DNA from 2 places in the Clostridium ljungdahlii DSM 13528 genome. Region 1 is predicted to be linked to the other one. Evidence: riboswitches for the same ligand, from Rfam matches in the RefSeq annotation. Region 1 holds a riboswitch; the other holds the start of a gene.
The links. A riboswitch is a leader RNA that binds a small molecule or an ion and turns the genes downstream of it on or off. The one in region 1 is predicted to bind thiamine pyrophosphate.
Positions count from the first base shown of each region.

Region 2: linked by a shared signal. The riboswitch ahead of thiW (energy coupling factor transporter S component ThiW) and the one ahead of CLJU_RS04330 (TatD family hydrolase) in region 1 are both predicted to bind thiamine pyrophosphate.

Region 1 covers NC_014328.1:968,353-974,279, reverse strand. The annotation lists gene CLJU_RS04350 (DUF6803 family protein) at 1-469, shown strand, start outside; gene CLJU_RS04345 (ABC transporter ATP-binding protein) at 554-1,291, opposite strand; gene CLJU_RS04340 (ABC transporter substrate-binding protein) at 1,272-2,276, opposite strand; gene CLJU_RS04335 (ABC transporter permease) at 2,288-3,040, opposite strand; gene CLJU_RS04330 (TatD family hydrolase) at 3,058-3,792, opposite strand; TPP riboswitch at 3,856-3,957, opposite strand; gene CLJU_RS04325 (LTA synthase family protein) at 4,016-5,866, opposite strand.
Region 2 covers NC_014328.1:3,818,905-3,824,831, forward strand. The annotation lists gene CLJU_RS17250 (DUF1648 domain-containing protein) at 1-88, shown strand, start outside; gene CLJU_RS17255 (AraC family transcriptional regulator) at 103-981, opposite strand; gene CLJU_RS17260 (MFS transporter) at 1,137-2,591, shown strand; gene CLJU_RS17265 (GNAT family N-acetyltransferase) at 2,727-3,164, shown strand; TPP riboswitch at 3,208-3,313, shown strand; gene thiW (energy coupling factor transporter S component ThiW) at 3,606-4,175, shown strand; gene thiM (hydroxyethylthiazole kinase) at 4,153-4,950, shown strand; gene CLJU_RS21460 (MerR family transcriptional regulator) at 4,998-5,927, opposite strand, start outside.

The sequences.
Region 1 (5,927 bases):
GTCACTACTTGCATCCAATCAACCTTGGAACTTAATAATTTTTATGGCTATACCTGTAATATGTGCTGAAACTCTCACCATTACAGAATTCTTTATAATTTTCAATAGAATAGAAAATGGTGGCATTAAAACTTTAAATAAAATCGTTGGTATTTTCGATGGGTTTTACTTTACCGGTATATTTATCTACCTATTATTTAATGCCGTAATACCTTTAACTAATACTGGAGGATGGCATACATGGGTTGATGTGGTAGCAGTTGGTTTTTATTTAAGCGGCGTCGTATTTCTTTTACCTATAGCATTGATGGAACTTAATATAATATTTAAGAATAAAACTCCAGAATCAAAAATGAAGATTCATTTTATTCTTGTAGGGGGATTTCTTGTAGTAGCCCATGTGGCAATGATTTTTGGCATGGTAAATCCTGAAATTATAGGCAGTATGCCAACCATGCACAATATGTAGCTTATAGTTTAAAGAACACAATTCAACTTTTTAATTAAAAATAGACTTATACTCTGTATAAGTCTATTTTTACTATTATTCTTTTTAAAGCAATTTTAGAATATCTGCTTTCATTTCTAAAAGTTTTTTAGAAAATATTCTGTTTTTCTTGTTCTCATTTTCAAAATCTACGTTAATTTCTTTTTTAATCATTCCAGGTTTAGAGGATAACACATATATCCTATCGGAGAGCAAAATGGCTTCTTCTATATCATGAGTTACAAAGAGTATGCTTCTTTTCAGTTCCTGTTTCATATCAAGAATCCATCTTTGCATTTTACCTCTAGTTATAGAATCCAATGCACCAAATGGTTCATCAAGCAACATTATTTCCTCAGAAGATAGAAAAGTCCTTAAAAAACTTGCCCTCTGTCTCATGCCTCCTGAAAGTTCATAGGGATATTTCTTTTCATAGCCTTTAAGACCAACTATTTCAATATACTTAACTGCCCTTTCTCTCGATTCTCTTTTATTACTACCTCTTATATCAAGTGGAAGCACTACATTTTCCATTACAGTTTTCCAGGGCAAAAGTAAATCCTTCTGCTGCATATACCCTAGATCCCCTTTTACTGAAACCTCTCCACTATCTTCTTTAATAATACCAGTTATTATATTAAACAAAGTACTCTTTCCGCATCCACTTGGCCCTAAAATAGAAACGAATTCCCCCTTTTTTAAGTTAATGGATATATCTTTTAGTATAAGATTTTTCTCAAAACTTCTACTCACATTTTTAACTTTTATAATGGAATTATCCTGTTTATTTTGGTAAAAATTCATTTGTGAAAGCATCGCTTGTTTTTAGCTCCTTTTTAATTAACCCTTTGCTTTGCAAAAATTTAGCATATCTACTCCATACATCAGATTTCATTACACCCCATCTAGGTGCGTCTGCTATGTACTGCTTTGCCATATACTTCTGACTTTCTACAGCCAATTTCTTATCTATTTCTGGCGCATGCTTGACAAGTATTTTTGCACTTTCATCAGGATTTTTTATAGCATATTCATATCCCTTTGCTGTAGCTTTTAAAAATTTTCTAACTTTATCTGGATTTTGACTAATATTTTTATTACTAGTTATTAAAATAGGAGTGTAGTAATCAAGTGCAGGATCTAAATCTTTGACAGGTATAAAATTTAAGTCCACACCTTTTAATTTTGCTTCAACTCCAGTCCATCCCTGGTAGATCCATGCAAAATCAACATTTTTCTTCGTAGATGCAAAGAAATCATCAGTTCCCATATTTACAATCTTAAGTTTACTAAAATCTGCTCCATTTTTCTCCATAACAGCTTTGATTACAGCTTCTTCTGAAGGTGAACCCCATCCTCCGTAAACTTTTCCTTCAAAGTCCTTTACACTTTTTATATTTTTGCTTTTAGGTGACGCAAAACCTGAAGTGTTGTGCTGTATTATTGTAGCAATAGACTTTATAGGAAGTGGATCCTTGTTTGTAACTGCATAGGTTACATCTTCCTGATAGCTTACACCAAAATCTCCTTTGCCTGCAGCTACAAGATTTGTCACATTGCCTTGTGAAGGTTGAACTATCTTCACATCCAGTCCTTCCTCCTTATAATATCCTTTATCTAGTGCTACATATAATCCTGTATGATCTGTGTTCGGAGTCCAGTCAAGTATTACTGTAGTTTTATCTAAAGAAGCAGCTTGCTGTTTCTTTTCATCCGTTCCACATCCCCCAAATAACAAACTTATAATAAATATAGTTACCGACAAAAATATAATTTTATTTTTTTTCATATTCGTCTCCTCTATTTCCAATGTATTATTTTTTTACCTATGAAATCTATAATATAAATTATTATAATGCTTACAATAACAATGACTAAAATTGAAGCAAAAACCTTGTCCAATTGATAGGCATTTTTTGCCCTTACCATGTATACCCCAATGCCATTATCTCCTCCAAGCCACTCACCTATAATTGCAGACATTATCATATAAGTTGCTGCTATTTTTAAGCCTGAAAAAAAATTCACCATGGCATAAGGAAGTTTTAGATGATAAAATGTCTGTAACTTTGAGGCCTTCATAGTGCTAAATAAGTTTATATAATCTCTGTCTACTTTCTCAAAGCCATCTACGAGACTTACAACTATCGGAAAAAAGCATACCATTACCACTACTATTATTTTAGGAAGTACCCCAAACCCAAACCATATTATAAACAAAGGTGCAATTGCTATAGTTGGAATAGTTTGAGATATTAGTAAAATAGGATATATTGACTTTCTCACAATTTCAAAACTATCCATTATTATAGCTAATATAAAGGAAAATATTATAGATATAAAAAAACCTATAAAAGACTCGTACAATGTGGTTCCCGTATTTTCCATTATATTTTGAAAATCTGATACAAGAGTTTTTAAAATATCCAGCGGAGAAGGAATAATATACTGAGGAACATGGGCTAAGTTTATTGTTAACTGCCATATAATCACAACTATTATTATTGTAGCTATAGGATATATTTTACTTTGAATGTTTTTTGTTTTTTCCATATATAAGCACCTTCAGTCTATAATTTTAATTTATTAAAATTGTCATAAATTTTTTCTCTAACTTCTTCAAACTGGAGATTCTTTATTAAAGAAATTTTTCTTACAATATTTATAACTTCAGATGGATATCCATATTTTTTATTTATCCATTCAAGTGAATTAGGGCCATCAGTTTCTGTTAAAATTCTGCCTAGAGGAAGAATTTTTACTATCTCATCTGTAAGTTTAGAATATCCTATATCAACACTTATTGTAAAATAGCACCCATACTCCAAAAGCTTTTTCAATATATTCAAATCTCCACTATACCAATGAATTATAGGTGTTCTTAAATCATATTTTCTTATGTAATCCAATACCTCCTTTTCTGCTCCTTTAGTATGAATATTTGTTATTTTGTCATATTTCTTAGCTTTACCTAAAAAGTATTCAAATACTAGATTCATATAAGGATATTTTTCTTTCTCCAAAACCCAATAGTAGTCAAGTCCTATTTCTCCAATAATTTTACATTCCTTTACATAATCATCGAACTTATCTAAATCCTTGTAGTTTTTATGCGCCTCCCAGGGATGTATTCCAAAACATGGAGTTATATTTTTATTATATTCACTTAATTTTTTTGTAAATATATAACTCTCTAAATCCATAGAACATCCCAAAGTTTTGATATTACTGTGATTTATACTATCAATTGCATTACTTAAATTGTCTTTATAAAAATCCATATGATTATGCGCATCTACAAACATTTTATTCTCTCCCTATACTTTAACAAAAATAAAAAGCACTATTATAAAAACAGTGCTTTGAATCCAATATTAAAGTAGCTTTCCTACGTCGGCGTTACCCGAATCAGGTTCAAAGGGTTAAAGTTTTCACTTTTCTCAGCACAAATGGCACCCCTGGCACTATAAATAATTTTAGATTAATTACATTTTTATACTAACACTTATCCAAATAAATGTAAATATATTATTTGTTCTTGTCCAAATTTAGTTTTTTAATTAAATTATGTCTCAAAATATAATCTGAATAACCAAGCTGATTCAATATGTAATCTTCTTCTTTTTCAAGTTTATCACTTTTAGAAATTTTATTTCCCGTATTTACATCATAATAAATATCATCTTGTGAAGAATAATAACAATCTTTATCTATAAAAGAACCATTTCTAAATGTAACTCTTTCGCTCTCAGGATTAAAGAGGTCTTTACCAAGCATGTCTTCTTCCTTAAGTTTAAATAAATTGCATACCGTAGGATATATGTCCATCTGACCCCCATAAACATGGTTTACTCCTTTCACAGATTCATCAGGGAAATGAATAAACATAGGAACCTTTTGAAGCTTTTCCCACTCTAAATCAGATTTGGAACCCGTCTTCAAAAAGTTAAAAAGCTGATCTTGTTTATCTTTAGGTATTGCATAATGATCTCCATATAGTACAACTATTGAATTTTTTAAAGTACCATTTTTGTCTAGTTCATCTAAGAACATTCCAAGCTGTTCATCTGTATAATGTATTGCCTTCATGTAATTTCCAATAAGACTTCCTTTATAATCTCCTACATCAAAGTCCCCATATTTATTTACATCATCATAAGGGAAATGACTTGTTAGAGTTATTAAAAAAGCATAGTATGGGCTTTTCATATTTTTTAACTTCTCCACAGATTGAGTTAAAAAAGATTTATCACTTAAACCAAGTCCTATAGACTCATTTTGCTTATAACTTTTTTCGCCATAAAAATTATCAAAACCAAATTTTCTATACATTACATTTCTATTCCAAAAGCTTTCCCTGAATCCGTGTAAAGCTGCAGTGTAATAACCTTTATTCTTAAAATTTTTCGGCATTGCATTGTATTCATTGCCAGAGTAAAGCAAATAAGCTGCACCTGCTGATGCAGGATAAAGTGAATTGTTTGTCATAAATTCCGCATCAGAAGTTCCTCCAGCTGCCACCTGATAGTAAAAATTATCAAAATATTCCGAACGCGATATCCATCTATTTAAATTCGGGGTTATCTCCTTTCCATTTACAGAAGAATTTATAACAAATCCTTGAAGTGCTTCTACCTGTATCATTATCAAGTTTTTACCTTGTCCGATTCCATTTAAATTTTCATGACTGGACTTGCTTTTATCTATAAAATACTCTATAGCCTGAAACTTGTCCTTAGACACGGGAGTTAGTCTATTTATATTAGCAAAAACACAATTATAAATATCCAGGCAGTGATAATTTACTGTACCCAATTTTTTTGCTATATACACTTTATTATACATAGTTGTAAGAAGTCTTGGTTGTTCTTTTGATAAAGCATAAAAGCTTTTGAAATCAATAAAAATACCTACTAAAATAAATACTAAAAACATTGATACTCTAACTTTTGTAGAAAGCTTCCTATTTTGGCTTGTCAAATACCTATTTATAAAAGGAATTATAAATACAATATCAAAAAGATATAAAAAATCTTTAAAGTCCAGTAAATTAGCCACGCTAGATTTTACTGCATTTAATTGAAATCCGCTTATCAAGACAGATACAGATATGATATCTTTAAAATATTTATAATAGATTAGGTCACTAACTATGAATATACTTATAATGCAATTACATATATACAAAAATCTAGCACGACCTCTGGTTTTAAAAATGCAGGCAATGGATACCAATACAAATACTGAAGCTAATGCTGGAATAAATGAGCTTTTAAATGAACTCATATGTTTTCCATATACTAATATTTTAAACATTACTACAGTTACAAAAAAAATTACATCTATAAAATTTGTAAAAAAAGACTTAATTTTATCCATATTACTTTCCCCCTATGGACATTTGTAATCCTAAAATTAATGAAACTAATATGTATAATTA
Region 2 (5,927 bases), 1.8 Mb from region 1:
TTTATCACCACTATTCCTACCAATCTTTTTAATTTTACTGTTTGGATCGATTGTATTTTTTATATTTCAACTAGTAAAAGAAAAATAAATGAATTTTGATTTTCATAAATTACTACAGAAATTTTTTCTAAAATTCAGCGGTGATACATTTTTAACTTTTTTATATATACGGCTGAAATAATTTACATCACTAAATCCACAATTCAGTGCTATTTCTGTTATATTTAAATCAGTTTCTTGCAGCAATGAATCTGCTTTTTGTATTCTAAGATTATTTATGTAATTCGTTAGAGATCTACCTGTAATTTGTTTAAATGTCCTGCAAAAATGCTCTTTACTAATATGAGCCATTTCTGAAATTTCATCTAAAGTTATCTTTTCAGTAAAATTTTCGTTGATGTACAAAAATATATTTTTTAATCTGTTTAGATTATCAACTCGACAGTTAAATTGACCTGCTGTTAAAACTTTTTCAACATATTTTCTGAGTAGCAGTACAATAACCTCATATATATATGCTTTTACAGCCAGTTCATATCCAAGCCTTTTTGAAAAATACTCCTCAATAATTTTATCTGCACAATTGAGTATGTCCTTATCATTTCTAACTAGATTTTTAAATAAAATAAGGTTCTTTGCCAGTGGTACCATAAACTTGGTCTGGCAGGAGTCCATCTGACTACTAAAGAGAAATGAAAGGTCAACCCTTATAATATAATATATTAAATTATCACATAAGCTTTCACAGTAATGAAGTTCATTGCTGTTTACAATTATAAAATCCCCAGCTTTTACATGAATACTTTTATAATTACACCTGATCAAGGCACTACCCTGGATAAAATAAAAAAATTGAAGATGCTCATGCCAATTTTCTTCAAATGTAGCTCCCAGCTTGTTAACTTTTACTTCGAATATATCTACAAAAAAATTTTTATCGGGCATGTCTTTATAGTAATAATTAATTTTAGATTTATTCATAATTACAGCATCCCCTTATATCAATATAATGCTAATATTAATCAATATATTCAATGAAATTCAATACTTATATTGTTATTATATATCTAGATGTTTCACTAGTAAATATCAATAAAATACTACTATTTTAAAAAGAAAGGGGTTATCTAACTAACATGGAATATAAAAATAAATACGGAATTTTACTTGTTGTTATATCTATGACTTTTATGTCCTGTCTTGTCTCTAATATTGTGAATGTAGCTCTGCCTGTAATGTCAAGAAAACTTTCAGTACCCATGGTGTCTATAGAATGGGTTGTAGCAAGTTATATAATCTCGATTTGCTCAACTATTTTAGTATTTGGAAGACTAGGTGATGTAATAGGCAAAATGAAGGTATTTAAATTTGGAATGGTTGTCTTTACTATCGCTTCCTTCACGTGCGGCATTTCAACTTCATTTACAGAGCTTATTATATTTAGAATTATACAAGGCATTGGTGCTTCAGCTTACATGGCCAACAATCAAGGTATTATAACTCAGGTCTTCCCAAGAAATGAAAGAGGAAAAGCCCTTGGAATCTTGGCATCTTCTGTTGCCCTGGGAACTTTAATAGGATCACCTGCAGGTGGATTTATTACCTACTATTTAAGCTGGAATTATATATTCTTTGTCAATGTACCTATCGGAGTAATTGCATTTATCGCTGCTTTAAAAGTATTACCTCATAGTAAAACTCAAAATAAAGAAATAAATAGTGAACTTGATGTAAAAGGATCAACTTTTATTTTCCTGTCAATGGTACTTTTATTTGGTTCCCTGATTCAAGGGCAGAAGGTCGGATATAATAATCCTATTATAATTACAATATTTATTGTATCTATTCTATTTGTAGTAGTATTTATTGTATTAGAAAATAAAATAGAAAAACCTCTCATACAAATGAAAATTTTTAAGAACAACGTATTTTCTTTAAGCTTATTTTGTGCATTTATATCATTTGTTTGTCTAAATGCTTCAATAATTATAATACCTTTTTATCTTCAAGATGCAATGAAACTAAACTCTAGTATAACAGGTCTTATAATGATGATACAGCCACTGGTCATGGCTGTGATTTCTCCGTTTTCAGGAAACTTGTCAGACAAAATAGGATCTAAGCTTTTAAGTTTTTTAGGACTTTTGCTTATGAGTATAAGTTTTATATTTCTATCATTTTTAAATCAATATTCTTCTATCACAAAGATTATAATTTATATTGTGGTATTAGGTTTAGGACAATCCTTGTTTCAACCTTCAAATAATTCACTCATAATGTCAACAGTTCCTAAAAATGAACTAGGAATAGCTGGCAGTGTCAATTCTCTTGTGAGGAACTTAGGACAAATTATAGGAATTATACTTTCCACAAGCCTCCTATATAGTTTTATGAGCATTAAGATAGGTTATCGTATAACAGACTATGTTACAGGAAGAGATGATATTTTCGTATATGGGATGAAATATGTATATATTGTTCTAACTATTGTATGTGCCTTCGGAGCACTGCTCACTGCTTTTAGAATGCATAATAAGAAAAGCATACAAACAAATCAGTCACCTGCAGATATACATGGCAAAAATTTCTAAAAGTTATCTCTTATATAAGATATTATTTCAAAGCATTTTAAACAATATTTACAGCAGTAAAAGCAATAAAAAATGTAAAATTCTAAACTATAATGTGATGTGAACTTAGAATTAGAAAAGGGAAGTGAAATAAATTTGGTTACTATAACTAGAATAACATATGATGATTTAAATGACTTATCAAATTTATATGAGGAACTTTTAGGTAAAAAAACAAATTTGCAAAAATTCAAGGATAAGTTTACATTAATTAATTCAAACAAAAACTATATATTAATTGGAGCAAAAGATAGTGATAATACTTTAGTTGGCTCATTATTAGGTATTATTTGCCAGGACCTTGGCGGCGAATGTAAGCCCTTTATGGTCGTTGAAAATGTAATTGTAAAAAATAATTGTAGACGAATGGGAATCGGAAAGACTCTAATGACTTTTATTGAAAGCTTTGCCAGGAAAAAAGACTGCTATTTTACCATGTTAGTATCAGCTTTCAAGAGAAAAGACGCTCATAAATTTTATGAATCAATTGGATATAACAATGATGTGGTTAAAGGATTTAAAAAGTATCTATAATAGAATAAAAAAAATTTGCATACATGGAAGACATATGGTATGATTTTCATAAAAAGGGAGCATGCTTAAGCATGCTGAGAGGAAGTATATGCTTCGACCTATAACTTGATTCGGATAATGCCGACGTAAGGAAATATTTAATTTATGCTGTTTTTGTATGTTTTATGAGTGTAGATGGAATGTGCCTTACAAGGTATGTTCCATTTTTTATATTTAAAAAGCAGTGGGGGAGCGCCCGGGGCTTTATAATAAAAATACAACTAAATAGCGAGGGAACTTGTGTTTCAAGGTGAGAGGAAGCTTTTGAGCTTCGACCGACCAATATGATTTGTCATATAGGGAATTGCTATTTGGTTACTCTAAAATTATGCCTACAATAATGATGTTTATTTCCTATGTGATAAATTTAGAAAATAAATATTATTATGGAGGTACTTTATTATGGAAAGAAACTCAAAACTATTAAAAAAACTTATGCTGGCAATGATGGTGGCAATGGGAGTTGTCATTTCGCCAATTCTTCGTATAGAAGGAATGTGTCCTATGTCTTCTGTTATAAATATTACATGTGCAGTTTTTTTTGGACCTTGGTATGCGCTGCTTTGTGCTGTTTGTATTGGAATTATAAGAATGTTTCTTATGGGAATTCCACCTTTAGCTTTGACAGGTGCTGTTTTCGGAGCTTTTTTAGCAGGATTTTTATATAGAATATCTAAGAATACTTTGATTTTTGCAGTTTTAGGTGAAGTTATCGGAACAGGTATTATAGGCGCTGTTGTCTCATCGCCTATTATGACATATTTCTGGGGCAAAAAAGGCCTTTCACTTATGTTTTATATTCCTTTATTCTTTACTGCTACAATTATTGGTGGAACAATTGCCTTTATTTTTTTAGGAACATTAAGCAAAAATGGAATGCTTATAAAGATTCAGAAAGACTTGGGGGTAAAAGTCTATGACAAATCAACAGACACTGATAAACAACCTATTGCAAATAAAACGCAATGTTAAAATAAAAAAACCTCTTATTCATTATATTACAAATCCAATTTCAATAAATGATTGTGCAAATGCAATGCTTGCTATTGGGGCAAAACCTATTATGGCCGAGCATCCTCTAGAAGTTTCTGAAATTACATCTGCTTCTAACGCACTTGGAGTTAACCTTGGAAATATAACCGATGTTAGAATGAAATCCATGTTGATTTCAGGCAAAACGGCTTTTAAAGAAAGAATTCCCCAAGTAATTGATCTTGTTGGTGTTGGCTGCAGTAAATTGAGGTTTAATTATGCAAAGAAATTTATTTCTCAGTGTCATCCAGACGTCATCAAAGGTAATTTATCTGAAATAAGAGCACTTTGTGGTATAGAAAGCAATGCAAAAGGAATAGATGCAGGGGAATGTGATAAGATAACAGAGGATAACTTTGATGAAAATATAGAAATTGTAAAAAAACTATCCCTTAGAACAAATTCTGTTATTGCAGCTACTGGTGCAGTAGATGTAATAACTAACGGCAGCAAAACATATTTAATAAAAAACGGTTGTGAAATGCTTTCAATGGTAACAGGTACAGGGTGTATGGTTACTGCACTTATAGCAAGTTATATTTCTTCCTTAGATATATTTGGTGCTACTATTTTAGCTGTATCACTTATGGGAATATGCGGAGAACTTTCTCATCATGTTACCGGTATAGGAAGTTTTAGAACTAATCTTATAGATAACTTATTTACAATTTCTGATAACACTATAATAAATAAAATAAAGTGTGAATTAAAATAAAAAAGCTTTAATAATTGGGTAACATACCTAAACCAAGTACGTTATCCCTATTCTACCGGCATATAGTTATAAACAGCTGACTCCCTGGTATCTTTACAATCACTGCTGTATAACGTCAGCACAGGAAACTCAACAATTTTATGCGCCTGGGAAATGAATGTAATTAACGGTATTTCATTTTTCATAAAGCTCTTTAAATTTTTACTTTCTGAAGTAGTATACCAGGCATGCTTATGAGAAGGTATAGTAAATACTTGCATGTCTTTCGGTATTTGTTCTGCTTTTGAAACTTGTACCCCTACTATAAACGAAAAGCTTAATTTGTGAATTAAAGTTTTAGGCTTTTCATATTGAGGAAGACTGTCTATTCCATTTATTGTATAAATATCACCGGGATTTATCACATTACTAATTTCATCAATTCTTTTTCTAAAATTCTCAATTAGTTTAGGTGTTTTGCCAGGGGGAATAATTTTTTTATATTCACAGCCAACAAAAGTCATTTCAGGTAAAGTAATTATCCCCATATTATTTTCAATTTCATTAGCACTAACCTTAGAATTCTCTGTGTACACCTTTTTCATTTTGCAATTAACTGATGAAAGATTTTCTTGAAATTTTTTGTACTTTGAACTGAGTACCTTTAAATCTTCATCTATTAATTTAAGTAAATCGTTCATATATTTTATATTATCCTTAGAACTTGTATAACTTACAAACTGCTCTAACAATTTCAAATCAGTTTCAGTTAGTTCAGCATCATACAAGTTATCTACATAATTTTGAATGTCTTCTTCATTCATTGAATAAAAATCTTTATCTCTGTTTTTAATTATTTCTTCAAGCAAATTCCAATCAATTTCATCTAATTCCATGTTTTCTAATATTTCTTTATTAACTTTTAACTCATGACTGTCGTCAAGTGTTTTAACAAGATGAATCCAGGCATTTTCCTTTTCTCTACTGTCAATTGGCTC